2 regions of the Bacillus sp. NP247 genome follow, and region 2 is predicted to be linked to the other one. Evidence: predicted binding sites of a transcription regulator. Region 2 holds the regulator's gene; the other holds the start of a gene.
The links. The regulator LexA, encoded in region 2, represses DNA repair genes until DNA is damaged. The targets are predictions, from matches to a motif close to CGAACATATGTTCG.
Positions count from the first base shown of each region.

Region 1 (16,111 bases), 550 kb from region 2:
TCACGTTTACTTTTTTCACTGGAAAACCAGCAAGTTGAAACACCATATCAGCTTCACCATTTTGATGAGAATTCACCATAAGTTCTTGTTCATTTGAACTTACAGTAAATACATTACGATTTGTAGATGCAGCCTTAAAAACTGGTAATGATGCTATTTCTGATTGTTGTCCTTCAAAAACAACAAGTTGCTTCGGCGATGAAATAAACGTTCGAAGCGGTTTAAAACATCCAATAAAAACTAGAGAAACAAGGAGACAAAGACCTATTATTTTTCGAAATCTTTCTAATTTCAATTTGTTCACTCTCCTCGCTCCTACCCCACATTCAGCCTCTTGGCTTCACTTTTTAATCTCTCCTTGCAGCGCTTTATTTATAACCGGAAGAATTAAGAAATCGTCATTTGAGAAAAAAAAGCTATCCATTACTGGATAGCCTCTGCTGTCTGTTTGAAATGATGCGCTTGCGTAAGTAACTCTTTCGCATGCTCTGTCGTTAAATCTGTAATTTCAACACCAGAAATCATTCGAGCAATTTCTGTTACTTTTTCATCCGTACTTAACACGGTAACCGATGTAATCGTCCGATCATTCGCCACTTGTTTTCTAATAAATAAATGAGAGTCCGCCATTGAAGCTACTTGAGGTAAGTGCGTAATACAAAGTACTTGCGAGTTTACTGATACACGATAAATTTTTTCCGCAATAGCCTGTGCCACCCGACCACTCACACCCGTATCCACTTCATCAAAAATAACAGATGCAACACCTTGATGCTTAGAAAAAATGCTTTTTAAAGCTAAAATAATACGAGATAACTCTCCGCCAGAAGCGACCTTTGAAAGTGGCTTTAAAGGTTCACCCGGATTCGTTGAAATATAAAATTCCACATGATCGTAGCCATCCGCCGTAAGTTTTACCGGTGTTCCTTCCACGAGAGGTTCTTCTACATTTCCTACCCTCTTCATAATTCTCACTTCAAATTTCGTTTTTTCCATATATAGTTCTTTTAATTCTTGATGAATAGCGCTTGTAAGATGATCTGCAAGCTCATGACGCATAGTACTTAACAACGTTGCTTCTTTTACAATAACACTTTCTAATTTCGTTAACTGCTTTCTCGTCGTTTCAATATGTACGTCTTTATTTTCAATCGTAAAAATTTCTTGTTCAATTTTATCAGCATACGCTAAAATCTCTTCTACAGTATTTCCATACTTTCTCTTTAACATACGGATTTCATTCAAACGTGTTTCAATTTCATCTAGACGTTTCGGATCATATTCCATCATATCTAACTTTTCTCTAAGCTGGTATGCAACTTCTTCTAATAAGTAATAACTATTTGCAATAGAATCATGATTTTCTTGATACGCTTCATCTAAGTGCGTAATACTCTCCATTTGTCCCATTGCATTTCTTACGTGATCTAATCCCTGTCCGTCTCCACTTAACGAACGATACGCATCTCCTAATGCTTTATAAATCTTTTCAAAATTAGAGATTTTTAATCGTTCCTCAGTCAATTCATATTCTTCATCCATTTTTAAATCCGCCTTACGAATTTCTTCATGTTGGAATTGAATTAAATCTAGACGATGGGCCATTTGTTGTTCATTTTCACTCAAAGATTTCAGCTGTTTTTTTAACTTCTCATAGTCTGTATATACATTTTGATATATGTCCAATTGTTTAACAATGCGATTTCCATCAAAATGATCAAGCATAAACATATGACGCTCTTCATTCATTAAATCTTGTGTTTCATGCTGTCCATGAATATCAACTAGCGTTTTTCCAATCTCTTTTAATATGCTGAGTGTAACAAGTTTCCCATTTACACGACAGACACTTTTTCCGTTCGCAGCGATGTCACGCTTCAAAATAATCATGCCATCTTCTATTTCTATATCTAACTCTTCTGCCTTTGCGATACATGGATGCTTGTCATCCTCTACATAGAATAATCCTTCTATCTCAGCCTTTTCTGTTCCATATCGAACAAATTCTGCTGAACCACGGCCACCAACAAGCAAACTAATTGCATCAATAATAATAGATTTTCCAGCTCCTGTTTCACCACTTAAAACGGTTAAACCTTTTTGAAAAGAAATATTTAATGCCTCAATAATAGCAAAGTTTCTGATCGATAATTCCGATAACAATGCCCCATTCACCTCGTTATAAACTAATCCCCTATTAAGGGCTTTTCTCAGTATTCTTCATTCAAATAGTTATACTATATGTTTGTATGTATAAATTACTCTTCTAACCCGCTCCATTGTACCAAACATTCGTTTTACGGGTCAATCCACCTATTTTCTAACTTCATTCAAAAAAAAATAATGTATTGTATTTGAAAATCCGTATTTTTCGCCAATAAAAATATCTTGTTTACTTTCCACTTTACAGAGGAAAGTAAACAAGATTTTTCTGTTACAGCATATTTAAGAAACGATCAGAGACAACACCTGTATCTTCAGGTGTACGGCAAATAATTAAGCAAGTATCATCACCACAAATGGTTCCAACGATCTCATCCCACTCTAAATGATCAATAAGTGCCCCAAGTGAATGAGCGTTACCAGGCAATGTTTTTAGCACCAGCATATGTCCTGCCGTGTCTAATTTTACAAATGAATCCACTAGATTTCGTTTTAATTTTTGCAACGGATTAAATCGTTGATCTGCTGGCAAGCTATATTTATAGCGACCATCATGTAATGGTACCTTCACTAAGTGCAGTTCTTTAATATCGCGCGATACTGTTGCTTGCGTTACATTAAACCCCACATTACGTAAAATATCAACTAGTTCATCTTGTGTTTCAATTTCTTTGTTCGCAATAATTTCCCTGATTTTAATATGGCGCTGACCTTTATTCATACATTTGCACCTCACACTATCTCTTACCATAGTTTAAACATTGGTATACTTCATTTATTTATGTTAACGTATAATCCGCTACTTGTACACAATTGTTTTTACAATCATTATACAATTACAACAAAAAGAGGAACAACATATGTTATTCCCCTTTCCCTTTTTGTTTTAGAACATCATGCGCTTCTGTAACAACTTGCTCAATAGAAACCGGAGAATGATTTTCACCATTCTCACGCTCACCGTGCCACTTTAGATGAATTAAAAATTCAATATTTCCATCCCCGCCTGTAATTGGTGAGAATGTTAAACCTTCGACATTATAGCCTTCCTTAAGAGCAAAATCGACAATCATTTCCACGACAGCTTCATGTACTTTTCTATCACGAACAATGCCTTTTTTCCCGACTTGTTCTCGTCCAGCTTCAAACTGAGGTTTAATCAATGCAGCCACATCACCATTTGGCGTAAGCATTGTTTTTAAAACCGGCAATATAAGCCTTAATGATATAAATGAAACATCAATACTTGCAAACTGCGGTAAACCACGCTCTAAATCTGCCGGTGTCACGTAACGGAAATTCGTTCGTTCCATCACAACAACACGCTCATCTTGACGCAATTTCCACGCAAGTTGATTATATCCTACATCTAATGCGTAGGATAACTTCGCCCCATTTTGAAGCGCACAGTCTGTAAAACCACCAGTTGATGAACCAATATCTATCATAACTTTATCTTGTAAATCAAGTTTAAATGTTTCTAATGCCTTTTCAAGCTTATAACCACCACGGCTTACATACGGCATAACTTGCCCTTTCACCGTAATCTCCGTATCTTGCGAGATTTTCTCCCCTGGCTTATCGAGTCTCATTTCATTCGCATATACAAGACCTGCCATAACAGCACGTTTAGCCTTCTCACGCGTTTCTATAAGTCCTCGCTCTACTAATAATACATCTACTCTTTCTTTTTTTACGCTCATTTGTTACGCCCTTTTTTGTTTTGATGGAATCATTGTATGAATACGGTCTACAACAGCATCTGTCGTTAAACCAATTTCTTCTAACAGTTTTGTTACACTACCATGCTCTATGAAGCGATCAGGAATACCCATTCGTTCAATTAAAGCACTATGGTACCCGTTCTCAGAAGCAAATTCAACTACTCCCGTTCCAAAGCCACCGATTAAACAAGCCTCTTCAATCGTTAAAACCGGTATATTTTTCCCTAAAAGCTCATGTAAATATGCTTCGTCCATCGGCTTAATAAAGCGAGCATTCACTACTTTCACTGATACCCCAGCTTGTTCAAGACGCTCAGCTGCTTCCATTGCCATCGGGATTGTCGTACCAAACGTTAAAATTGCTGCTTGTGTGCCTTCTTTTAACGTTTCCCATGTACCGATTGGAATCGCCTTTAATTCTTCGTCCATTTGAACGCCAAGTCCATTGCCGCGTGCATAACGTAAAGCAATCGGTCCATCTTCATACTGCATCGCTGTATATACTAAATGTTGTCCTTCATTTTCATCTTTCGGCATCATAAGTACCATATTCGGCAAATGACGTAAAAACGAGATGTCAAATACACCTTGATGCGTTTCACCGTCTGCTCCAACTAATCCAGAACGATCTATTCCAATGAAAACATTTAAATTTTGGCGACAAATATCATGAACAACTTGGTCATATGCTCTTTGTAAAAACGTTGAATAAATTGCTAAGAATGGCTTCATTCCTTGCGTTGCCATACCAGCCGCCATTGTTGTAGCATGCTGCTCTGCAATACCTACATCAATCATACGATTCGGAAATTCTTTTTGGAATTTCTCAAGTTTTGATCCAACAGGCATTGCAGGCGTAATTGCAACGATACGTTCATCCGTTCTCGCTAGCTTAAGCACTGTTTCACTAACAACAGCACTCCATGCTGGTGCAACTTCCTTCGGTTTAACGAAGTCACCTGACTCAATTTTATACGGTCCTGTTCCATGCCAAGTTCCAATAACGTCACTCTCAGCTGGTTTATAACCTTTTCCTTTTTTCGTAATAACATGAACAAGTACTGGGCCTTTTGTTTTCTTTGCATATTGCAACGTTTCGAATAACTTTTCATAATCATGCCCATCGACCGGGCCTAAATATGTAAAGCCTAATTCTTCAAAAAAGACGCCTGATACTAGTAAATATTTTAGACTATCTTTTATTTTCTCTGCTGTCGCAGCAACTTTCCCGCCAACTGCTGGGATTTTCTTCAATATATACTCTAGTTCATCTTTTACCCAATGGTACTTCCCTGCGGTACGTAAACGACCAAGTACATTATGAAGTGCACCGACGTTTGGTGCAATTGACATTTCATTATCATTCAAAATAACAGTCATGTCCGTTTTTTCATGCCCAATATGGTTCAATGCCTCTAAAGCCATTCCGCCTGTTAATGCACCATCGCCAATGATTGGTATAACGTATTCGTCCGTTTTCTTTAAATCACGTGCTAGAGCCATTCCCATTGCAGCAGATAACGACGTCGAACTATGACCAGTTTCCCAAACATCATGCTCACTCTCGCAGCGTTTTGGAAAACCACATAGACCTTGGTATTGCCTTAACGTGCCGAATTCTTTCGCACGCCCTGTTAAGATTTTATGTACATAGGATTGATGTCCTACGTCCCATAAAAACTTATCTTTCGGACTATCAAATAATTTATGCAGAGCAATTGTGAGTTCTACTACACCTAAATTAGGTGCAATATGTCCACCTGTTTGAGAGAGCTCTTCAATTAAAAACTTACGAATATCCTCACTCAACCCCTCTAGTTCACTGATAGACATATCTTTCAAAAAACTAGGGTTTTGAATTTGCGTTAGATCCACATGGATCACTCACTTTCATTTCATAATCTGTCAACATGTCAAATATTATAAGAAACATTTACACAACACAAGAAATTATCTTTTCTATTCTTTTTATCTTATCCTGCTTTCAGAAAACACTTCCATTTTTTCACTTATCATATTATACATCATATTTCTTTACGCGATGAAAAAAATAGCCGCTAACACGAAGTGATAACGGCAATGTAATCTACATATATTTTTGCCAATAACAAGAAAAGAAAAACCTTTTCCTACATTTATATCATAAAATGATGAATGACTCAACAAATGAAAACGCTGTTATATTAGTTATTACGTTTTGCGATTAAATCACAAATAGATAGTAAATATTCATCTTGTAATTGTAAGGAGCTAATAGAATCTTTTGCTTTTGCAATTTTCTCCTCTAAAATAGATTTTGCTCTATCTACAGTAAATAACGTCGTATATGTGCTCTTTTCGTTGGAAGCATCACTACCAATCGGTTTTCCAATCGCTTCTTCTGTTCCTTCAACATCCAAAATATCATCTCGAATTTGGAAAGCTAGACCGATATATTTCGCAAATGCAAGTAACTTCTCTTCTTGCTCTTCTGTAGCATCAGAAAGTATCGCTCCTGCAAGTACAGCAAACTCAAGCAGTTTACCTGTCTTATGATTATGGATGTACTCTAATTCATTAATTGTAAGTCGTTTTCCTTCAGCTTCCATATCTGCCACTTGTCCAGCAACCATTCCTTCAGGTCCCGCTGCTTTCGCAAGCTCAAGTACAAGTCTTACTTTTTTTTCAGCAGAGATTTCTTTTTGCTCATATGCCATAATAACTTGAAAAGCATATGTCAACAAACCATCTCCCGCTAAAACTGCCATTGCTTCACCAAATACTTTATGATTTGTAGGCTTTCCTCGTCTTAGATCATCATCATCCATACAAGGTAAATCATCATGAATTAACGAATATGTATGAATCATTTCAAGGGCACAAGCTGCACCCACTCCAAGATTTCTTTCTTTCCCAAACGCTTGTAACGTTGCAAATAAAAGTAACGGGCGGAGACGTTTCCCACCCGCTTCCAAAGAATACGCCATCGCTTCACGAAGCACATTTGGACATTGTAATTCATTTGCATAGCTTACAAGCTTTTCTTCTACAAAAGTTTTACTCTCTTTCAAAAAAGCATCAAAAGCTATATGTGTCACTATGCTTCATCTCCTAAAGCAGTAAACGGTTTAAGCTCTCCATCTTCCCCAAGGATAACTGCCATTTGTTCTTGTACATCTTTCAATTTCTCATCACAAAGCTTAGATAATTCCATGCCTTCCTTAAAATAAGAAATCGCTTCCTCTAAAGGTACATCACCTTGTTCAAGCTTAGAAACGAGATGCTCAAGCTGCGAAATTGCTTCTTCAAAGCTTAACTTATTTTCCATTATTCAATTCACGCTCCTCTATGCTTGATACGCTACAATCTAGTATTCCATCTTGTAATTGAACCGAAACAGCATCTCCAAGGCTAACACCTTTCACGCTTTTTAATACTTGTTTCTCTTCATCGTATACAAGCCCATACCCTCTCATCATTACTTTAAGCGGGCTTAATACCTCAAGCTTTTGAGCCGCTCTCACAAATACGAACTCCTTCGTTTGAAGTAATGTTTGCATTTCACGTTGCAACTGCTTTTGCAACGTTTCAATTGCCGTTTTCGTTTGTATAATTTTTTGAGATGGGTGGTGCTTTTCTAAATAAAATGAAAGTTGCTTTAATTGATTTACTTTTTTATCTATATAACGCTCTTTCGCTAAAACAAGTTGTTCAAGAGCCCTGTCTAACTGCTCTTCTTTTTGCTCGTACACTTGCCTTGGATAACGGAACGCATAAGATTTTTGTAACACTTGCAATTTTTCTTCTTTTTTATGTACTCTCTCTCTCATTGCTCTTTGCAATCTCAGAGTTCTTTGTAATACCTTTTCTTGTAACTCTATAGTATTAGGTACCGCCAGCTCAGCTGCTGCAGTCGGTGTTGGCGCACGTAAATCCGCGACAAAATCTGCAATTGTAAAATCTGTTTCATGGCCTACAGCCGAAATAATCGGAATCTCACTTGTAAAAATTGCTCTTGCAACTACTTCCTCATTAAAGGCCCATAATTCTTCAATAGAGCCTCCACCACGTCCAACAATTAAAACATCAATATCTCCCATTTCATTCGCTGTACGAATTGCTTGTACAATCGAGGGAGCTGCTGACTCCCCTTGTACAAGTACAGGAAACACAATAACATTTCCAATTGGATAACGACGTTTAATTGTTGTTATAATATCGCGAATTGCTGCTCCTGTTGGCGACGTGATTACACCTATTGTTTTAGCATACGGAGGAATTATTTTTTTATAAACTTGAGAAAACAAGCCCTCTTCCTCTAAACGAACTTTTAATTGCTCATAAGCTAAATGCAAGTTTCCAATTCCGTCAGGCTGCATGTCTTGAATATAAATTTGATAAGAACCACTCGCCTCGTAAACAGAAATCTTTCCTTTTACAAGTACTTTCATTCCATTTTCCGGTCTGAATTTAATGTTACGATTATGACCCGCAAACATAACCGCTGCAATTCTTGCATTTTCATCTTTCAATGTAAAATACATATGACCACGACTATGATATTTAAAGTTGGAAATTTCTCCTTTTAACCAAACAGACTGTAAATGCGGATCATACTCTATTTTTGTTTTAATATAGCGTGTTAATGCTGTAACGGTTAAATATTGTTTCTCCATTTCTCTCTCCTCATAGCCGATTCAAATTATTGACAAACAACACCTGTACGCTTTGCAGACTCCACAGTGTTGTGAAGAAGCATTGTAATAGTCATTGGGCCGACTCCTTTTGGCACAGGCGTAATGTAACCTGCAACGTCTAATACATTGTCAAAATCAACATCACCACAAAGTTTACCTGTTTCTAAACGGTTAACACCAACATCAATTACAACCGCACCTTCTTTAATATAGTCAGCTGTTACCATTTTCGGTCGTCCAACGGCTACGATTAAAATATCAGCTAACTTCGATAATTCTTTTATATTTTGCGTCTTAGAATGACAATATGTGACAGTTGCATTTTCATTTAAAAACAGTTGTCCCACTGGTTTACCAACAATATTACTTCTTCCAATTACAACAACATGCTTTCCAGAAATATCAAGATTCGTTTCTTTTACTAATTCTAAAATGCCATGCGGTGTACATGGAAGGAATGTGTCTTGTCCCGTCATCATACGTCCTACGCTGATTGGGTGAAATCCATCTACATCCTTTTCCGGTGAAATTCTTTCAATGATAGCTTTTTCTTCAATATGTTTTGGTAAAGGTAATTGTACCAATATGCCGTTAATGCGGTCGTCTCCATTTAAGCGATCGATTTCAGCAAGCAAACGCTCCTCAGTAATCGTTTCAGGAAGTTCAATTAGCTCTGAATAGATTCCTACTTGCTCACAGCCTTTTTCTTTTCCTTTTACATAAGAACGAGATGCTGGATTTTCTCCAACTAAAATAACTGCTAATCCTGGTACAATCCCTTGCTCTTTTAACTTCACAACTTCTTCTTTTAATTGTGCTCGTTTTTTCTCCGCAACTTCATTTCCTTTGATGATTACTGCTACCATTTTAAGTTTCCCCCTTAAAGAAATTACAGTGTATCTTTTATATTAGATAAAACGCCGTTAATAAAACGACGAGATTCCTCATCCCCAAATGTTTTTGCGATTTCAATTGCTTCGTTAATTGTTACATTGTGCGGAATTTCTTCCATGTATTTCATCTCACACACAGCTACACGTAAAATACTGCGATCAACAATACTAATACGTTCCAACTTCCACTTTTTTAAATTTTGACGAATTGCTGCGTCAATCTCTTCTTTGTTGTCTACAAATCCTACAACAAGTGATTCTAGAAACTCATTTGTTTCTTCACCTTCATCTAGCGTATTTTCCACCGCTACTTTCGGTTCTAATTCTCCTGTAATATCCATTTGATATAATGCTTGCATTGCTCTTTCTCTAGCCGTCCTACGTTTCATTGTAACTCTCCTTTATACTTCAAGTCTTTCCTTATGCTTTGTTATATTATTATAATTTATAAGCCGTCAATTCACTTACTCTTGCAGTTTTCATTGATTTTCCAACCTTATAATACAATGATAATAACACAATTTATCGTTTCACACACGGGGTACAGGGCTGAAAAATAATAAAAAGATTAACTTCAAGTTCCATATCTTATCACAATGTACGTTTTTTGGAAAAATGAAACATTCCCTTTTATATTTCTTATTTTTTGAAATAGTATAATAATTAGAGGGTTTTAGTTTGCGAAGAAATGAAACGATAAAAAAGATGCCTATTTTACTAGGCACCTTTTTCACTCTTACACTGGTTCGATTTCTGTTTTTTGTGTTTCGAATGTTACGCCAACGATGTGAACGTTCACTTCTTTTGGCTCAAGTCCTGTCATTGTAAAGAGTGCTTGGCGAATATTGTCTTGAATTTTTTGTGCAACAACTGGAATTGCTACACCAAAATACATCACAACATAAAGGTCAACAATAATATCTTCGTTTGCTAATTCAACCTTTACACCTTTACCATGATTTTTCTTACCTAACTTCTCAACAACATCTGTAGCAAAATTACCACGCATTGCCGCTACACCTTCTACTTCAGCAGCTGCAATACCTGCAATCACTTCGATTACTTCTGGTGCAATTTCTACTTTTCCAAGAGTTGTATCTTGACCCATATCTAACATATGTTCAGCCATGAAAAAAACCTCCTTTAATGTATCACTGCGTCACAAGTTCATGCTCTTCCAAAAATTTCGTGTTAAACTCACCTTTTACAAAATCAGGATGATCTAGCAATTGCAAATGGAACGGGATTGTTGTATGTACGCCTTCAATGACAAACTCGCTGAGCGCTCGCTTCATTTTTGCAATTGCCTCTTCACGTGTTTTTCCGTGAACAATTAATTTAGCAACCATCGAATCATAGAAAGGTGGTATTGAATATCCCGGATATACAGCTGAATCGACGCGAATACCAAATCCGCCTGGTGGTAAGTACATTTCTACTTTACCTGGAGATGGCATAAATTTTTTGGCAGGGTTTTCCGCATTAATTCGACATTCCATTGCCCAACCATTAAATTGCACTTCTTCTTGCTGTAACGATAACTTTTCTCCAGAAGCAACAAGAATTTGTTCTTTAATTAAATCCATCCCTGTTACCATTTCAGTAACTGGATGTTCAACTTGGATTCTCGTATTCATCTCCATGAAATAAAAGCTTTTCGTTTTATATTCATAAATAAACTCAACCGTACCAGCACCTGTATAATCAACCGCTACCGCCGCTTTAACTGCTGCGTCACCCATTTGCTTGCGAATATTCTCATCAAGTGCAGGTGATGGACTTTCTTCTAATAGTTTTTGCAGACGGCGCTGAATTGTACAATCACGCTCTCCTAAATGAATGGCATTTCCATGTGTATCTGCCATTATTTGAATCTCAACATGGCGGAAATCTTCAACGTACTTCTCTAAGTATACACCAGGGTTCCCAAAAGCGGTACTGGCTTCTTGTTGTGTAATTTGAATTCCTTTTACAAGCTCTTCTTCATGGCGCGCAACACGAATACCTTTTCCGCCGCCACCTGCAGTCGCTTTAATGATAACTGGATATCCAATTTGATTAGCAAGCTCGATCGCTTCTTCGGTATTTTTAATAATCCCTTGTGAACCTGGTACAATTGGAACCCCTGCTTCTTTCATTGTATCACGTGCAACGTCTTTTGTGCCCATCTTTGAAATCGCTTCTGGACTTGGACCGATAAAAATTAAGTTACACTCACGGCATAATTCTGCAAAATCTGCATTCTCTGCCAAAAATCCATATCCCGGATGAATTGCATCACAACCTGTTAATTTCGCAACACTAATAATGTTCGTCAAATTTAAATAGCTTTCTTTTGAAATCGTTGGTCCAACACAATACGCTTCATCTGCAATTTGCACATGAAGTGACTCTTTGTCTGCTTCTGAATAAATTGCAACTGTTTCAATATCCATTTCTTTACAAGCACGAATAATTCGTACAGCAATTTCCCCACGATTGGCTATTAATACTTTTTTTATCATCACAAAGACTCCCTTATTACGCTTTTACAAGAAATAGCGGTTGTCCATACTCAACAAGCTGTCCGTTATTAACAAGAATTTCAACAATTTCGCCCTCTACATCTGCGTCAATTTCGTTAAATAATTTCATAGCTTCAACAATACATACGATAGAATCTTTCGATACTCTGTCCCCAACACTTACATATTGAGGTGTATCAGGCGAAGAAGAGGAATAAAATGTCCCTACCATCGGTGATGTGATTTTATGTAGGTTTTCATTTTGAACAGCTTCCTTCTCTTCTTGCTTTTGCACTTCTACTTGCGCTGCCGCTACTGTTGTTTCTACTTCAACAGATGCTGCTGGTTGTACTACCTGTTTCGTTAACGGTGCTTGCACAGCAACAACTTCATTACCACGTTTTTTCATTTTGATTGTTGTACCGTCTTTTTTGTATTCAAATTCATCAATATTAGAGCTATCAATTAATTTAATTAATTCACGAACTTCTTGAATTTTAAACATGTAAAATCCACTCCCATACTCTTGTTTGTCCCGTTTTTACAGATTGGCATCAAACTGATTTACTGTAAAAATACGATGTATTCTATTAGAAAATTTATTCCTATGACATTTACTAATAGAAATATTTACTATTCCCATCTTACGCTAAATTTTTTAAACATTCCAATTTATATTTCTTTATTATAAATCGAAACTCCTGTTAAAATATTATTCCACCAAAAATTTATTACCTAGTAATAATACCAAGTTTCACACAAAATTGGCAAGACCACTTCCAAAAAAACATTCTTTACTTTTTCAAAACTGTAAAGTGTAAAAACGTAATTCCCTCAGCATTCTTCATTTTATCTACGGTGAAAAAACATATTTTTACCAAATATTATTTTTTTGTTTACGTGCCGTTCATTCTTCCTTCATATAAGAATAGTATGTTCAAAGTGTAGAAAATTTATTGTAGTGAGGTGCGGACATATGATATGGCTCATCCTGTTCTTGCCTGCCGTAGTGATTTGGGCATTGGTCCTCTTCATCCACGTCAAATCTGGAAAAAGTAATCACCATCATCATGAACCATTAATCTTTTACTCACAGCGTATTTCCCCGTTTCCAATTAAAAATACGAAATACAACTGCAAAGATGAAATAGAAAAAAGCTATCGAAAACGATAGCTTTTTTCTATTATTCTTTTATCTAATTTGAAGCAAAAACACCCATTATAATTAATATGCACTTTATTTTACTGATGGATCAAATTTCACACCTACATCTTTTGATCCACCTTCACTTCTTACGAGCTGAATAATTTTATTCGCTTCTTTTTGTGAATGCTTTGCCGATTTAACCGTTACTTTAATGTCCGTTCCATCAGCTCTTACAAGAGCATCCTTATATCCACCTTGAGATTTAATCACTGTCTCAAGTAATTGTTGCTTCGTTTCCATTGTAGTGATTGCATCAAGATTATCTTTCGCTTTACTCTTTTCTTCTGCTGAAGATTTTGATGACTTCATTACATTTTGTAATTTTTCTTTATCTGCACTACGCTGATCTTCCATTTGCATACGTAAAGCTGTGAAATTCTCATCGCTTGATTGAACTGATACGTTAGCGTCCTTTTTACTTGTCTCTTTTTTATCATTCTCTTTTTTGTCTGTTTCTTTATTTGTAGTTTCCTTACTTGTACTTTCTTTTGTTGCCTCTTTATTTGTAGTTTCTTTCGTTGTTTCTTTTGTTACTGCTTTATCAGCACCTTGCTTTTCTTGTCCCATCTTTTCACCCGCTGTTGGTGCTGCAGTATTTTTATTCTCAGGAGTTGTTACGTAATAAACAGATAGTACAACCACCAAACTTAACATCGTTAATAGCCAAACCGTTTGTTTTTTCAACACTTTATTTCCTCCCTATCAATTTTTCGGTGATACTGAAACCCGATGAGCTGGTACATCTAATAATCGCGTCACAGCTTCTTTTACCATTGCTTTTATTTGTATATTATCCACTCCCTTTGCTACGACCAGAACACCTCGTACTTTCGGTTTCTCTGTTCGCAAAACAATTGGAGTTTCTTTATCACCTTCACGTATAATGACTGTCTTTTCATCAAGAGACTCGTCTTCTACTTCCCTTTTACCTCCTGCTTTATCAGTTTCACCTGTCGTTTGTGAACGTTTTACTGTATTTTTCTCGAGTATTTTTTCTTCAGATGAATCTAAGTTCACTTTAATAGTTACATCTTTTACTCCGGCTATCTCTTCTAAAGAAGCTTTCAATTCTTGTTCATACGCTTTTTCGTATTTTTCTACATTTGACATATTATCATTGTTTTTTTGACCGAAAGTTGGTACATCTTTATCTTGGCTTTGACTTGTCTTTTCTTTAAACACAGGCACTTCTTCTTTTTTAGGTGATAAGTAATTACTAGAAAACATAAGCGCAATCCCAAGTATGAGTAGGACAAGCAAAAACTTAGGTGTTACCTTTTTCCCCTTCTCATTACTTTCTTTTCCATCCCCATTTAATAGGTTTCGAAAAAATGAGAACCTCGAATTTTTATCTTTATTGTCCATTTACGCTACCTGTCCTCCCTTCCATCTGAACTTGGATTTGTTTATCCTCTAGTTGCCACCTGCTTGAAAAGAAATCTTTCATTTCTACATTCGTTTCTTCTATTTTTTTTGGAGGTTCTTTCATATTAATTTCAATTGGCTTTACTGTTTCGATTGCATCATTTTTACTACGTTCTTTTTCTTTCAACGTCACAACAACAGATTGAATATCTTTCGCTGACTTTACTTCTTCTGCATGTTCCACTGCGACTATTTGTATTTCAGAGACTGTCATACCATACTTTTTCTCAAACTCTTTTCCTACGTCTTTTTTCATTTTGGTAGCCATCTCTTCTAAACTATATGCACGTGTTAGAGCTTGTATTTCTTTTTTCTTCGAATCTATCGAATTTTTTACAGATCCATCTGCTACGTACTTTTCTTCATTGAAATTTGCGATAACTTCATTTACATCTGTTTGTAACAACTTAAATAGAGGCGTTAAAATTAGTACGACTAACAATAGACTTACAACGAATTTAACGTACTTTTGCAAATTTGAATTTGGAAGAATAAGATGAAGCATTGTCGCTAAGAGTAAAAAAACGATAATATTTCTAATCCACTCTGTAACAAATTGCACACTCTTCACCTCCTACCGCATCATGAGAGTAATGTTCCCGGCAGCAATAATAATTGTGATACTTAAAAAGAACATAAATGATACGATAGCTAAGCAAGCAAATACGTAAATGATACTTCGTCCAATGATATCTAAACATTGAATAATTGCTCCTCCGCCTACTGGTTGCAATACTGCTGCTGCGAATTTATAAATAAACGCGATACAAAAAATTTGAATCGCTGGGAAAGCGACAATTAAGCATAAAATAACGAGCCCGATAATTCCGACTGTGTTTTTTAATAATCCAGATGCACTAATAACAGTATCTGCTGCCTCAGTAAACATCCTTCCTACTACAGGAATGAAGTTTCCTGTTACAAATTTAGCCGTTTTCACAGCTATACCATCAGCAACGGCAGACGCTGTTCCCTGTACAGATAATACGCCTAAAAAGACCGTCAAAAAGATACCAATAATCCCTACACTAACGTTTTGCAAAAGCTTGGACAATTTCGTAACTTTATATTGATCACTCATCGTGCTTACAATACTTAATATAGTTGCAAGTAATAAAAGTGGTAGAACGATATAATTCATAAGAAGCCCACTCGTATTCATTAAGAAAATGATGATTGGATGAAAAAATGATACAGAAACAACACCGCCGCCTGTTGCTATGAGTGCAAGTAAAATTGGTAATAACGCTAGTATGAAATCTACCATTGTTTGTATCGTCTCTCTTGCATATGTCATGACGACATAAAAACTATTTAAAGCGAAAATAATAAGTACCATGTATACGACTGCATCAGCGATTTTACTCACGCTACTCTTTGAAAAAGCAGATTGCAACGATTGCAACAATGCACTGAAAATCGTTAGCATAATGAGCGTTCCAAGTAACTTTCCATTTGCAACAAGCTCGTGAAATAAATATTTTAGTAGACCTATCATCCACTCTTTTATGGAGAACTC
Region 1 covers NZ_CP076653.1:1,450,515-1,466,625, forward strand. Annotated here, with positions in the region: gene spoIVB (SpoIVB peptidase) at 1-304, opposite strand, end outside; gene recN (DNA repair protein RecN) at 424-2,163, opposite strand; gene argR (arginine repressor ArgR) at 2,435-2,884, opposite strand; gene KPL75_RS07575 (TlyA family RNA methyltransferase) at 3,027-3,866, opposite strand; gene dxs (1-deoxy-D-xylulose-5-phosphate synthase) at 3,870-5,762, opposite strand; gene ispA ((2E,6E)-farnesyl diphosphate synthase) at 6,071-6,964, opposite strand; gene xseB (exodeoxyribonuclease VII small subunit) at 6,964-7,194, opposite strand; gene xseA (exodeoxyribonuclease VII large subunit) at 7,184-8,542, opposite strand; gene folD (bifunctional methylenetetrahydrofolate dehydrogenase/methenyltetrahydrofolate cyclohydrolase FolD) at 8,569-9,429, opposite strand; gene nusB (N utilization substance protein NusB) at 9,453-9,845, opposite strand; gene KPL75_RS07610 (Asp23/Gls24 family envelope stress response protein) at 10,193-10,585, opposite strand; gene accC (acetyl-CoA carboxylase biotin carboxylase subunit) at 10,608-11,960, opposite strand; gene accB (acetyl-CoA carboxylase biotin carboxyl carrier protein) at 11,977-12,465, opposite strand; gene KPL75_RS07625 (DNA recombination protein RecO) at 12,937-13,134, shown strand; gene KPL75_RS07630 (SpoIIIAH-like family protein) at 13,198-13,854, opposite strand; gene spoIIIAG (stage III sporulation protein AG) at 13,870-14,532, opposite strand; gene spoIIIAF (stage III sporulation protein AF) at 14,522-15,154, opposite strand; gene spoIIIAE (stage III sporulation protein AE) at 15,167-16,111, opposite strand, start outside.
Region 1: the regulator LexA is predicted to act here: its motif matches at 2,286-2,299, upstream of recN (DNA repair protein RecN).

Region 2 (16,111 bases):
TGGCTGGAAGAAACGATGAATATAGTTAACGAAAGCATATAAAACCCCTACTTCCACAGGGCTCTTTAAAGCGTCAATTCCAAATAAACCAAGAACTAACGCAATTGCTACAATATGAACAAGATCTGTTGCTGGACGTAAAAGTAATGCATCTAATTTCAATGTACGACGTCCAGCACTATAATGCTTGTTGTTCACTTCTTCAAACTCTTTTCTCATCCGCTTTTCTTGCCGAAACACTTGAACAATATTCATCCCTTGAATGGACTCATTTAGCTTTGCATTTAATACACTCAGTTGATTACGTACCTCTAAATAAAAAGCTGCACTTTTCCGGCGATACAGTACCATAATCGCAAACATAATTGGAATTAATATAAGAGAAAATAGCGCTAATTTTACATCTAGTAAAAACATCGCTACTAAAATCCCTACTAAAAAGACTACATTTTTCACAAATGTTGATAGTACACTAACATAAAAATCTTTAATCGCTTCCGTATCATTCGTTATACGAGATACGAGCGTACCAATCGGCGTACGATCAAAGAAACTTAATGACAACTTTTGAACATGTTCATACACTTCGACTCGCATATCTTGAACAATCTTAAAAGCGATATTTTGAAAGTACAATAAGTCTAAATAAGTAAATAATACTTTTAATAAGTGAGCAATAATATACACTACAAATAGAGTAACAAGTGCTGATTGTTCAAAGTCACGTGGTACTAAGTGTTCATCAAGAAATTGTTTAATTAAAAAAGGACCCATCATTTCAGTTACAGTTGCACCAACTAGAAATAAAAATGCTAATGCTAATAATCCCTTATATGGTCTCATATAAGAAAGCAATCTCCTTAAATCACTCCGCTTTTTCTTAGCCATCATACGCCTCCTTTCTCTACCAACGTCTCTAACTGCTGGCTTTCGTACATTTCTTTATACCAACCATTTTCATTCATTAGTTGTTCATGTGTTCCTCGCTGTACAACCTTACCTTCATCAACAACAAGAATAAGATTTGCATGCTGAATCGCACTTAAACGGTGCGCAGTAATAATCGTTGTTTTTTCTGCTCTTTCTCGTTTCAATGCAGTTAATATAGTTTCTTCTGTTTTTGCATCTACAGCTGATAAACAATCGTCTAAAATTAAAATTTCAGCATTCGTTAATAACGCACGTGCAATGGAAATTCGCTGTTTTTGGCCTCCCGATAGCGAAACCCCTCTTTCACCTACTACCGTGTCGTACCCTTCCGAAAATTGAATAATATCATTATGAATACAAGCAATCTCAGCAGCCCTACTAATTTCTTTATATGTAGCATCGGCCTTTCCAAAAGCAATGTTCTCCCCAATACTCGCTGAAAATAAAAAATGATCTTGCGGCACGTATGAAATTGCAGAGCGTACACCGTGAAGTGTTAAATCTCGAATATCCCGCTCACCAACTTTTAATTCACCATTAAAGTGGTCATACTCGCGAATTAAACATTTTAATAACGTCGTCTTCCCTGCACCGGTACGCCCTACAATTCCTAACGTTTCACCTTTTCTTAAGTTAAAGTAAATATCTTTTAAGTTTAATAGTTCATTCTTTTTATAAGAAAACGAATCAACAGCAAACGAAACATCACCACTTGCTATAGCATGTATAGCATTTTCCTTATTCACTACATCAGAAGTTTGTGAAAGTATTTTCTCCACACGATCATACGAAGCACGTCCACGCTCCATAATATTAAATAGCCATCCAAAAGCTAACATTGGCCATACAAGAGTCCCTAAGTATGTTGTAAATGTTACTAATTCTCCTACAGTTAATTCACCCCGTACAACTAATAATGATCCGTAACAAATTGCGATTAAAAATGAAAATCCGACAATTAGGGCAATCGTTGGATCGAATAACGAGTCAATACGTGCGACTAGCATATTTTTATGTACGACATCTTCCGATTTCTTCCGAAACGATTGTAAATCCTCTTTCTCTTGTCCAAGTGAGCGAATTACCTTCATCCCACTCATACTTTCTTGTACTTTATCATTGATTTCAGAAAACGATTGCTGTGCTTTATGAAATCTTCTATGCAGTAAAGTTCCATAATAATTTGTAGAAATAGCTACAATTGGCATCGGAATTAAACTTAATAACGTTAACTTCCAGCTAATTGTAAACCCCATCGCTACGAGTACACATCCTCCAACAGCTAATGAATCAACGAGTGTTAACACACCTGACCCAGCAGTTTGTTGAATCGCCTGAATATCATTTGTCGCATGTGCCATCAAGTCGCCCGTACGACGTGATTGATAAAAGGATGGGCTCATCTTTGTAAAATGTTCATATAAATTCTTTCGCAATTGACGAGCTAGTTTTAAAGAAGATCCAAAAATCATAATACGCCATAAGTAACGTAATATATACATCGTAATTCCTACAACTACTAATAGAATAACCCAGTTCAACAATTTTTCAGACGTTAATGTTCCATTATTAATCTCATCTACTACAATGCCTAGTACTCTTGGCGCTACAAGTTCAAGAAGCGCGACACCAAATAACATAATAATTCCGATTATGTACGCTCGTTTTTCTTGTTTAAAAAACCAAGCTAAATTAAAAAACACTTTCATATTTACCCTCCTCCCTTAAAATGAGCGATATTTTCAGTGTAACAAATATACAGAATTTTTAAAAGTTTTAAATATCTTTTGCACCCAAAAGAAAAAGGCACCCGGTAAGAGTGCCTTTTGCGCTTATTTTGTTTGTTGCTTGTTCATCGCGCTCATCATTTGATTGATTTTCTTTTGGGAAGGTTTTTGTCCCATTTGCATCATCATCATTTTTAACATTTGTTCGTTAATTGGTGGATTTTTTTGTAAGTAATTCATCATATATTTGCGGGCAATGAAAAATCCTAACGCCACGCCTGCTACTAGTGCTACTACGCCCACTAGAATACCTAACCACATTGGCATATCTTTTCCTCCTTCATGTTGTCTACCTTACAGTGTACTAAAACCTTTTCAATAAGACAAGATACTATTCGACATTTTTTACACATATGTTCGTACTTGTTTGAGAGGATTTAACCAACCGTACTTTTTATTTTCATAATCCATCGCTAAAAATGTTAACTCACATTTTCTAAGCACTTCAAAGAAAGTTGTTTCCATGGATACATTTCCAGAAGTATTCATTCGAATATATTGTGGTTTCACCATTATTTCGCCGTATTCGGCTCCTGTATCGAGCGTATGAGTATGATTTGTTCTTTCATATTTACCAAGAACACGCAAAGCTTGTTCTAATTTATGATCAATTTTCATTACTTGTAACGGCATCGTAATATACGTCATTTGTTTATATAATACTTTCTTCTCCGAAAGGGACCCAGATTCTGAAAATCGAGCAAATAAATCAAAAAACAAATATTCACGACCAAAGTAAGCTTTCGCAATATCCTCTTGAATTAAGTACAATTCATACATTTTCATTTTTTCCCTCCCGATCTGGACAACCTTTTCCCTACATTATATAAGAGAAAATTTGCAATGATTGTCTGACTACGGAGAGAGAAAAAACTTTTCCTGTCGAAAAAACTCAATTACATAGAAAAATCTCCCCATGCTGGAGAGATTTTTCTACAATCATTAAAGCATTTCTTTTACTTTACGAACAACGTTCTCTACAGTAAATCCATACTCTTCCATAATCTTCTCACCAGGAGCAGAAGCACCGAATGTGTCAATACCTAGTACATCTCCATCAAGACCTACGTAACGGTGCCATCCAATTGTAGCACCCATTTCAATTGCGAAACGTTTCGTTACTGCTTTTGGTAGTACAGATTCTTTGTACTCAGCAGTTTGAGCTTCAAAGCGATCCATAGATGGCATGCTAACAACAGCTGCATCAACGCCGTCTGCTGCTAAAGCTTTTTGCGCTTCGATTGCTAAGCTTACTTCAGATCCAGTTGCAATTAAGATTACATCAGCAGTTTCTTTCTTGCTTGCAGAAACTACATATGCACCTTTTGCTACTTTTTCATAAGTATCGTCTTTTGCACCTTCTAATGTTGGAAGATCTTGACGAGTTAACACTAATGCAGTTGGTGTTTTTGTAGATTCTAGAGCTAGTCTCCAAGCTGCAACTGATTCGTTACCGTCTGCTGGACGAATAACAGAAACGTTTGGCATTGCACGAAGTGCTGCTAATTGTTCAACCGGCTCATGTGTTGGACCATCTTCACCAACAGCAATACTATCATGTGTGAATACATATGTTACAGGCAATTGCATTAATGCTGCAAGGCGAATTGCTGGACGTAAGTAGTCAGAGAATACGAAGAACGTACCACCGTAAGTTTTTAAACCGCCATGAAGTGCAATACCGTTCATTGCTGCACCCATTGCGAACTCACGTACACCGTACCAAATGTTTTTACCGCTGTAATCAGCTCTTGTAAAGTCTTTTTCGTTATTCATGTATGTTTTGTTAGAACCAGCAAGGTCCGCAGATCCACCGAAGAATGATGGTACAGACTCTGCAATAGCATTAATTACAGCACCTGAAGAATTACGTGTTGCTGCTTTTGATCCTAATTCATAAGTTGGTAAGCTTTGTTCCCAACCTTCTGGAAGAAGACCGTTCATTGCTGCTTGCAGTTCGTTTGCTAATTCTGGATATGCTTGTGCATATTCACCGAGCATCGTGTTCCACGCAGCTTGCGTCGTTTCACCAACATCTTGTACTGTTTTACGGAAGTTGTCATATACTTCTTCTGCTACATGGAAGTCTTGTTCAGCAGTCCAAGCATATGCTTCTTTCGTTAATTTTGTTTCGTCTACACCAAGTGGAGAACCGTGTGAAGCTGATTTTCCTGATTTGTTTGGAGAACCGAAACCAATTGTCGTTCTTACTTCAATTAGCGTTGGGCGTTTTTCGTCAGCTTTCGCTTCTTCAATTGCTTTCGCGATTGCTTCAATATCGTTTCCATCCTCAACACGGATTACTTGCCAGCCGTATGCTTTGTAACGATCTTCTACACTTTCAGAGAATGAACGATTTAAATCGCCATCTAATGAAATATCGTTTGAATCGTAAAGCACAACAAGACGACCTAATTGTAAATGAGCAGCTAATGAAGATGCTTCAGCAGAAACGCCTTCCATTAAATCTCCATCACCACAAATAGCGTATGTATGATGATCTACTACATTATACGCATCACGGTTATATTTAGCCGCTAAATGTCTTTCAGCCATTGCCATACCTACAGCAGTTGCAATACCTTGTCCAAGTGGACCAGTCGTTGCGTCTACACCTGCAGTATGACCGTACTCAGGATGTCCTGGAGTTCTGCTTCCCCATTGACGGAAGTTCTTTAAGTCATCCATTGTTACATCATAACCAGATAGGTGAAGTAGACTGTATAATAACATTGAACCATGACCTGCAGATAATACGAAACGATCGCGGTTAAACCACGTTGGGTTATTTGGATTATGTTTCATAAATTGAGTCCATAATGTATAAGCCATTGGTGCTGCACCCATTGGCATTCCTGGGTGACCAGAGTTTGCTTTTTCAATCGCATCAATGGATAATGTGCGAATCGTGTTGATAGAAAGTTGTTCGATTGAATGTGACATGCTATTCTTCCCTTCGCGTATGTTAGTAAACGTTTTATACATTTATATGATAGCTTCCCACGCAAGATTATACAACATGTATCGACAAATATGTTGATGTTTTTTTGATTTCCCATAAAAAAAACAGTGATTACGGGAATGTATGGGCATTCAATATGACATACTTTTTTATTATTTTTATTTTAAAAAGAAAGGGAATTATCTGTATTTTTATACAAATACACTAATTTATTCTATACCAACTTTTTTGATAAACACTTAAAAATACAAAAATGCATCTGAATTAGACGCTTTTAAAATAAGTTAAATAATTCGCTTACGAATAGAACTTGAAATAAAATCAATTATAATTACCATTAAAATGATACCTAATAAAATAATTCCCACACGAGACCAATTACGTGAACTAAGTGCAAAAATTAATGGCGTACCAATACCACCTGCTCCAATAACACCTAAAATCGCAGCGGATCGTACATTAATTTCGAACCTGTATAACGTATACGATAGAAAATCCGGTAACACTTGTGGTAATACCGCATACCAAAGTATTTGAAACCGATTTGCACCCGTTGCTATTAACGCTTCCGTCGGTCCCTTATCTATATTTTCAATTCCTTCCGAATATAGTTTCCCTAACATTCCGATAGAGTGTAACCCTAAAGCTAGAACTCCGGCAAAAGAGCCTGGACCAACAGCTTTTATAAATAAAAGAGCCATAACTAATTCTGGAAATGTACGAACAAAACTAAGTACAAATTTCCCAGTTCCTGAAGTTAATTTTCCACTACTCATATTCGTTGCCGCCCAAAAAGCAAATGGAACAGATAAAAAAGCAGAAATAAATGTACCTAATATCGCAATTGCGAACGTATCAATTAAACCATGTAATAAATCTTCACCATCTGGCAAAGATACATACGACCAATCTGGGTTTAATACGCCTGTCATAATTGCTTTTGTAATTTCTCCCGCCGTATTCTTTATTCCCTCTAACGGGACTCCTGAAAAGGCCCATACATATACAACTGTAAGTGCTATAAAAATAATCCAGCGATTTACACTTAGTTTCTTCGGTTTTGGTATGATTATCGTCGTTTTACTCATTATAATTTCTCCCGCAACAATGTACTTATATAATCAATTAGCAATACAACAAAAAGGGTATAAATAATAATGGAGGCAGTTTGTTGATATTGTAAAAATCCAAGTGTACGATCATAATATAATCCAATACCACCTGCTCCTACTAAACCTAGAACAGCTGCTGCACGTACATTCACCTCAAATGTATAAAGTACATAGGAGACGAAGTGCGCTTTCACTTGCGGAATGACCCCATAAACTATCCATTGCACCTTATTCGCTCCTACAGCTGTCATCGCTTCTAATGGACCTGGATCAATTGATTCAATGGACTCATACAATAATTTCGCTACGAGTCCAATCGAGAAACAAGTAAGAGCCAAAATACCTGGAAGTGGTCCTATTCCAAAAATCGCTACAAAAATAGCCGCTAATAATAAATCTGGTATTGTTCGTATAAAATTTAAAATCAATCGAGCTGGACTGTACAAAAATACACTAGTAAATACATTACTTGCGGCAAATAGTGCAAGTGGAATGGCTAAAATCGCCCCTAAAGTCGTTCCAATAATCGCCATACGTATTGTATCTAACATTGCTGTTGTAATAATTTGAAAATAACTCCAATCTGGTGGCACCATTTCCTTCAATAAATCCATCATATTTGGAAAACCAACTACTAGTTTTGAAAATGATGCGTCGACCTGTACACTACTACCCCACAACAGTAAAATAACTAGAATAACCGTTAACATATGTTTCAATTTACTCGGCGGCTTCGGTATCGATTTCGAATATATCGTCACTTCATTCATTTTGCTGCCACCTCTAATAATGCGCTTTTCTGAGCTACGTCCCCATAAATTTCAGCGAATTTTTCATCCGTTGCCTCTTCTACTAATCCATCAAAAACAATTTCACCAGCATGTAATCCAATAATACGAGTAGCATATTGCCTCGCTAAATCAATAGAATGTAAGTTTACAATTGTCGTAATTCCAAAATCTTCATTAATTTTCTTCAAATCATCCATTACTTGCTTTGTTGTCAGTGGATCTAACGAAGCAACAGGCTCATCTGCCAATATGATTTTTGCTTCTTGTGCCAATGCTCTAGCAATTGATACACGTTGCTGTTGTCCCCCTGATAATTCATCAGCCCGTGCATATGCTTTTTCTGAGATATTCACTCTATTCAACGCCTGGAATGCAAGCTCCACATCCTCTTTCGGAAACAGACCTAACGTTGTACGCAATGTAGAATGATATCCAACCCGCCCAGCTAATACATTCTTCAGTACCGTTGATCGCTTCACAAGGTTAAAGCTTTGAAAAATCATACCAATATCTCGGCGCATGCGTCGTAATCCTTTTCCTTTTGCAGCAGTAATAGACTCCCCTTCAATAATGATTTCTCCTTCTGTGATCTCATGAAGGCGATTTACCGATCTGAGAAGTGTAGATTTTCCAGCCCCGGATAGCCCGACCATTACAACAAACTCACCTTTTTGAATTTTTAAGTTTATATTATTCAATCCTTTTGTACCATTCGGATACACTTTGGAAACATTTCGAAACTCTATCACACATCTTACCTACCTTCTATGTATTATCAATAACTGAAAAACGGCAAACTAACTGAAATCACACACTTTCCAGTTAGTCGCCATTTCCATATGTATTATTGCGTTTTCACTTTCTTTCCATATTCACGAACAATATCAAATTTACTATCATCAGATTTAACATATCCTTCATGTGAGTATACTTCTTTAATGATTTTGTGCCCTTCCTCATTCTTTCCTATTTCAATGAAAGCATCTTGTAATTTCTTGCTCCACTCTGCATCTAAATCAGAGCGTACAGAAATTGTATCGTTTGGAATTTTCTCCGTAAATTTTACTATTTTCGTTTGATCGAATATATTCGGATAATCTTTTTTTACAATATTGCGAGCATCTTGGAATACAACAGCTGCATCTACATCACCATTTAAAAGAGCAATAAGTGACTGATCATGACCTTTTAATGTAACAGGTTTCACATCTTTCAACGGATCGATTCCCTCTTTTAACAATACAGCCGCAGGCCATACATAACCCGCTGATGATGTTACATCTTGATAGCCAATTTTTTTACCTTTTAAATCTTTTACACTATTAATATTAGAATCTTTCTTAACAACAAACTCTGATTTATAAACATCTACTAAATCCTTTGTGGGAGCTCCGGTTTCATCATCTACCCCAAAACGTTGCGCCTGTAAAATTACGTTTGCAGCCTTTTTCTCATGTGCTAACACATACGCTGTTGGAGGTAAAAAGCCTACATCTACTTGCTTAGATGCCATCGCTTCTACAATTGTATTGTAATTTGTTGAAATACTAACTTTTACCGGAATGTTTAATTTATCACTTAATAGCTTTTCCAATGGTTTTGCCTTCGCCTCTAACGTATCTGCATTTTGAGAAGGAACAAATTGAACATTTAGCGTCTTCGGTACATAACCTTTTTTCGTATCTTCATTTTTACTTGCACTTGATTCCTTCGTTCCACATCCACTTAATAATCCCGCTGCTAGTACAACTGTTGTGCTCATTGCAAAAACTTTTTTCAACATGTTAATGCCTCCATTTTTCGTTGTTATAAAATAATCTTCCATAAACATGAAGAAATATATCACACATTTTTACAAACAATTGCTTATTTACAGAATCTTTACACATTCTATACATTCACATTAAAATTCTTTTCATATATTTGATATGATTAATTGAAAGATAACAATAGAAAAGGTGAATGGTGTTGAATCAAAATCAAATTGTAACTTTAAATATTTTATTAACAAGCGACGTACATGGTACAGTGTATCCAATTCACTACCAAGATAACTCCAAAGCAGAAATTGGTTTAGCTAAAATTTCTACTCTCATAAAAAAAGAACGTTCTCAAAATACAAACGTTCTTTTGATTGATAACGGTGACTTTATACAAGGAACACCATTTACTTATCATTACGCTACATACGAAAAAGATAAGAAAAATCCAATGTCCTTATTAGCTAACTACTTAGAGTATGACACTGCAATTATCGGCAATCATGAATTCAATTATGGAATGGATATATTAAATCATGCTGTAGATACTGCAAACTTCCCGTACCTATCAGCAAACATTTTAGATAAAAACATAAAAGAACCTTATTTCGGGAAACCATATATAATAAAACATATCGAATCAAATGTGAAAATTGCTATTTTAGGGGTAACAACGCATTACATCCCAAATTGGGAACAAGCCCATCACATTAAAGATCTACTATTTGAAGACGCATTCGAAACTACAAGAAAATGGGTTTCTTACATCCGTGAACATGAAAAACCAGATTTACTAGTCGTCGCCTATCACGGAGGATTTGAACGTGATTTACAAACTGGAGAACCGACTGAAGTTTTAACAGGTGAAAACCAAGGATATGCAATATGCCATGACATTGAAGGCATAGATATTTTACTAACAGGCCACCAACACCGAGAAATTGCTCAAACAACGGATAATGGTGTAACAGTTTTACAGACCGGATGCAATGGACACTCAGTTGGAAAAGTAACAGTAACATTCGAAAAAGCAGAACAAAAATGGGTGAAAAAAGAGAGTTATTCAGAGTTATTGCCCGTACAAGGAATTGAGGCAGACAAAGATGTTCTTTCCTTGGTAGCCGATTATGAAGAGAAAACACAAAATTGGCTTGATCAACCTATTGGAATCATTCATGGGGACATGCGAATTTTAGATGCTATGCAAACTCGTTTGCAAGACCATCCTTTTATTGAATTCATAAATAAAATACAGATGGAAATAGCTAATGTCTCTATTTCTTGTACAAGTTTGTTCCAAAATACATCTCCAGGTTTCCCGCAACATGTCACAATGCGGGATATCGTTACCAATTATATTTATCCAAACACATTACAGGTTATTCGAGTGACTGGAGCAGATATAAAGGATGCTCTCGAACTCTCTGCTACTTATTTCACATTAAATGAAGATGGAGATATAATTGTTAATCCTGCATTCATAGAACCAAAACCTGCGCACTATAATTACGATATGTGGGAAGGAATTTCGTATGTATTAAACATTTCAAAACCTATTGGGGAGAGAATAGAGTTTTTACAGTATAAAGGCGCTTCTCTTAATATGAATGAAGAATATGACGTTGTTATGAATAATTATCGTGCAAGCGGTGGTGGGAACTTCTTTATGTTTCAAAATAAACCAATAGTAAAAGACATACCAACAGATATGTCTGAACTTATCGCTAACTATATATTGAAGCATAAAAGGATAGAAGCAACGAAAAATGACAACTGGAAAGTTATTAAATAACGATTTTAACAAATAAAAAAGATGGGCTGCGCCCATCTTTTAATTTAATTTTGCATTATCTTGCTTTTTTAAAGCTTTTAATTTCGCCGGTGTAACATCCGTGCCTTCTTCGTTAACGACTTTAATTCCTTTTAATTCGTTTAACATATTTTGACGAAATCCTTTTAAATATTGTTCACGTAGCGATTGGCGCTCACGTTGTTCTTCTTCAGTTAAGCCTTCAGCTTTTGCTTTTTTCGCTAAGAAGTTAATGCGTTCAATGAGTTCGTGACTTGGCATCTCGAATCCCCCTTCTACTCAAAACTGATTATTATCATACAATAGTTAATCCTCTTTATCAAGCAATTGCTTTGTATATTCTACATATCTTCGATGTACAGTTGCTTTTGAAACATCATGACCAAAACCACGAAGTGTTGCTGCAATTTCTTCAAAAGTTAATTCATTCCGGCGTAAACGTACAATTTCCTCAATTGGCACTTCTTTTTTCTCACGTCCTATACTTAAATGACGATTTTTCAAATTATTTTCCGGACGAAACCCTTTCTCTATCGCCCTTTGCATGCCACGCTTAATCTTTAAATTGTGGATCTTTCTTTGATACTCTTCAACAATCCCAATTATATCTAGCACCATCGAATCAGAGTCAGAGAGTTCTAATTCTCCATTATGCGTATGTGTATATACTTTTATTCCCTCTTTATGTAAACAGTGCATTAATGCAATCTTCGCATTCCCTCTACCAAGGCGCGTTTCATCTTGTATTAGAAGTACATCAACTTGTTCATCGCGAATTGTATCTAGCACTTCTAATATGCCATCACGTTCAATTGTATAACCGCTAGCCTGCTCCTCAATCACCTTTGTAACATTCATTTGATAGCGCTCAGCTAAATGCAATAATTCATCTTTTTGACGCAATAATGATGTTTCCTGCGCTTCTTTTGTTGTGCTCACACGTGCATAAATAATTGCATTCATTTTGAACCCTTCTTTCTCACTATATTTTCCTTATAGTGTATCATAAATTCGTCTTTCGTTCGAACTTATGTTTGTAGAATGTTTTTTCGCATGTTATACTTAATAATAAGAAAAATGAAAGAAAACGAGGTGTTAGAAAACATGGAAAAGTTAACGAAACGCCAGCAAGACATTCTCGACTTTATTAAGCTAAAAGTACAAGAAAAAGGATATCCACCTTCCGTACGTGAAATCGGTCAAGCAGTCGGCCTTGCTTCTAGTTCTACAGTGCACGGACATTTATCACGACTAGAAGAAAAAGGATATATTCGACGCGACCCAACAAAACCACGCGCAATTGAAATTTTAGGTGACAACCGAATAGAAACACAATCTGTTATTCAAGTTCCAATCGTCGGAAAAGTTACTGCCGGTTTACCGATTACAGCAGTCGAAAGTGTAGAAGATCACTTCCCACTTCCAGCTAGTATCGTTTCTGGAGCAGATCAAGTGTTTATGTTACGCATTTCTGGAGATAGCATGATTGAAGCTGGTATCTTTGATGGTGATTTAGTTGTTGTTCGCCAACAACAGTCTGCATACAACGGTGAAATTGTAGTTGCTTTAACAGAAGATAACGAAGCAACTGTTAAACGTTTCTATAAAGAAAAAGATCATTTCCGTTTACAACCGGAAAACTCTTCACTAGAACCTATTATTTTAAAACAAGTGTCAGTTATTGGAAAAGTAATTGGCGTATATCGTGATTTACATTAAAAGTAATAAAAAGAAGATAATTACCTATTTATATAAGTAATTATCTTCTTTTTATATTTTGATAGATTTCCGTTCATTCAAAAGAATTCATTTCATTCATTATTAACGCGTTTCAATAGTAACATCTCCAGCAGCAGTTTTGCCGCTAATCTTTTTACTACCATTACCAATCGTTATATTTTTATTTTCTTCATTAAAAATTGTCACGTCTCCAGCAGCTGTTTGCCCAGTTATAACTGCATCTTGTGGTTTTTCCAATAAAGTAATATCTACATCTCCAGCAGTTGAAATTGCCTCTAAATCATATTTAGAATCATGATCAATAATATCTATATCCCCACTAGCCGTTTTTGCTGATGCTTTCCCTATTACTTTTTTAAAATTCACCTCACCAGCTTTTGTAGAACCCTCCACACTCTTTGCTGTTATATGTTTCAAATCCACTTCTCCGGCGAGTGTTTCAGCACTTACGCGGTCACTTTTCACATTACTTATTTCTATTTGTCCAGCGGATGAATTTACTTTTATCTCTTGATAAGAACGTTCAGGTACTAATATAGTTAATGTAGGCGTTTGAAATCCGAAATTGTAAAATGAAAAATCAAATGAAACACCTTTTTCTATTTTCCCTATGACTTTTAATGTATCACCATCTTCAGCAATACGAATCTCCTGTTTACTTACGTCACCTGTTTGCTTTACATAAAAAAAGGAATCAGGAGATTTTTGGACAACAATATCTCCAGCATCTAACTTAACTTCTACATTTTTTAGCGTTTCGTTTTTAATTACGTCCTCTCTATCTCCTTTTTCTGCAGTTTGTACTGCTTTTTCATATGTTTGTGAAATCCCTATTACTCCAATAATGATACAAGCGATAGCTACTAATAATATTTTTTTCATCATCTACTCCCCTTTTATCATTTTGAAGTTCCACACTACATAGCGTACACATAATCTTTTAAACCACTTCGTACTATAATAAGCTACAATACAGAACAACAAACCTACTCCGACAAACGTTATACTAACGAAAAAATCCAACCAAATAAAAGTACCCATAAATACTTTTAAAATAACGAAAAATGGTGTCACTACACTAGCAATACCACCGACCCAAAAGGAAAATATAAAAGCTATAATTGCAATTAATGGGGCTAACACAATAATAAAATTAAACAAACTAAGTCCAACCGCTGCCATGACAGCTCTTGTTATATTTGAAGTCGATGGATCCTTTTTCATCTCATCAAAGCGATACAAAGCAAGCAAATCTTTCGCAATTACTTTCGGAGAACCGAGTCCCTTTATTATTTCTAATTCAGTTTTCCCCTCTTCTATCCCAAACTGAAAGTGTTCTTCATAATCAAATAAAATATCTTGTCGCTCTTCTTCCGGTAACTTTCTAAGATGACTTGATAATTCTTTAAGAAACTGCTCTTTACTCATCCCATTCCACCCCTTCAATAATTTCTTGAACACCTTTAGCAAAATCACGCCACTCTGTTACTAATAACGTAAGTTGTATCTCTCCTTGCTCTGTTAGTTGATAATATTTACGGGGCGGCCCTTCCGTGGATTCTTTTAAATATGTTTGGAAATATCCCTCTTTCGTTAAACGACGTAATAGCGGATATACAGAACCTTCCGATATTAAAAATTTATTTGAAATTTGCTGAACAAGTTCATAACCATAACAATCCTTACGTTTTACAAGCGCCAATACACACAGTTCTAACACACCTTTTTTAAACTGAACATTCAAGGACAATCCCCCTTTCTCATTTTAGTACTGTTCAATACACGGTACTTATTTTATCCATAATATACCACTTGATACTATTTATTGCAAGGTACTAAATTATATTTATTCCCTAAATTTACAAAACACAAATATAAAAGCCCGAATAAGATCTGCTGTAACTGACCATTATCCGGGCTATCATTCAACTTGAATTACAATAATACAAGATTTCATTCAATCTTTCTCCTCTAAGAACCAACTTCCATTTGTGACCCTAATAAATTTCGAAATACACCTTTTCTCTCTTTAGCCAATTGATTAAATTCACCTTTTTGAACAATTTCACCTTTTCCTAAAACAATAACTTGATCTGCATTACGGATCGTAGATAAACGATGCGCAATAACAATAATAGTCATCGTTCCTTTCAATCTTTCTATTGCTGATTGGATCTTTACTTCATTTTCAGTATCTAATGCACTCGTAGCTTCATCTAATACTAAAATGGATGGTTGTCTTAAAATAGCTCGAGCTAGTACAAGTCGTTGACGTTCACCACCTGAAAGTCTCACTCCACGATCTCCAATTAGAGTATCAAGCCCTTTTGGAAGTATTCGTACAAATTCAGCAGCAGCAGCAAAATCTAATGCAGTCCAAATTTGTTCTTCACTCGCATTCGGCTCAATCATCAATAAATTTTCTCTTATGCTTGCATTAAATAAGAAAGGATCTTGTGGCACATAACTAATAGCCCGTCTCAATGACAATAAATTTTCACTTGTAAGAGGGGTTCCATCTATTAATACTTGACCTTTCTCTGGTTGAATCAATCCCATTAAAACATCGATTAATGTACTCTTCCCAGCTCCCGAATGTCCCACAATAGCCGTCATACTATTGATTGGTATTTGCACATTAATATTTTGAAGTGCATACAAATGCTCCTTCTTATTATACCGAAAATAAATATCCTTACATTCAATACCCTGTTCTATACAAATCGCCTTTATATGTTTTTGCTGATGTATATCCTGCATTTCAATCGCTTCATTACATTCCTCTTGTAATTCCCATAATGACTTAAAAGCAGGAATGCTTGCAGCCAGTTGTTCTAAATTTGATTGAATTGCCGTAAATCGTGGCCATAGTCTCGAAAAGATGAGTATGATTAATAGTAATTGGGTGGGTTCAGATTTAAACAATTTAATAGATACAAAAATAAGCATGGCAATTAATACAGACGATGTAATTTTATAAAAAAGCTGAGAATGGTTTTTCAACCTTATGAATTCAAGCTGCTCTTTCTCTATTTTTTCACACCAATTATCTAACCATTTATATCTAGCATCCTCCAGCATATTACTCTTAATATCTTTCACACCATTAAAATGATCGGTTATCCCTCCAATATATCCCCTTGCTATCTCCGATGTCCTATTCCCTAGTTCCCTTGATTTTTTTATAAACCGTCTTGAAAAATACGCTAATACAATTCC
Region 2 covers NZ_CP076653.1:902,372-918,482, forward strand. Annotated here, with positions in the region: gene KPL75_RS04715 (ABC transporter ATP-binding protein) at 1-888, opposite strand, end outside; gene KPL75_RS04720 (ABC transporter transmembrane domain-containing protein) at 888-2,639, opposite strand; gene KPL75_RS04725 (YneF family protein) at 2,763-2,984, opposite strand; gene sirA (sporulation inhibitor of replication protein SirA) at 3,063-3,503, opposite strand; gene tkt (transketolase) at 3,660-5,660, opposite strand; gene phnE (phosphonate ABC transporter, permease protein PhnE) at 5,964-6,767, opposite strand; gene phnE (phosphonate ABC transporter, permease protein PhnE) at 6,767-7,561, opposite strand; gene phnC (phosphonate ABC transporter ATP-binding protein) at 7,558-8,331, opposite strand; gene KPL75_RS04755 (phosphate/phosphite/phosphonate ABC transporter substrate-binding protein) at 8,427-9,365, opposite strand; gene KPL75_RS04760 (bifunctional metallophosphatase/5'-nucleotidase) at 9,551-11,134, shown strand; gene KPL75_RS04765 (DUF896 domain-containing protein) at 11,174-11,413, opposite strand; gene KPL75_RS04770 (YneB family resolvase-like protein) at 11,459-12,115, opposite strand; gene lexA (transcriptional repressor LexA) at 12,257-12,871, shown strand; gene KPL75_RS04780 (DUF4097 family beta strand repeat-containing protein) at 12,974-13,777, opposite strand; gene KPL75_RS04785 (DUF1700 domain-containing protein) at 13,778-14,320, opposite strand; gene KPL75_RS04790 (PadR family transcriptional regulator) at 14,313-14,636, opposite strand; partial or broken gene KPL75_RS04795 (ABC transporter ATP-binding protein) at 14,864-16,111, opposite strand, start outside.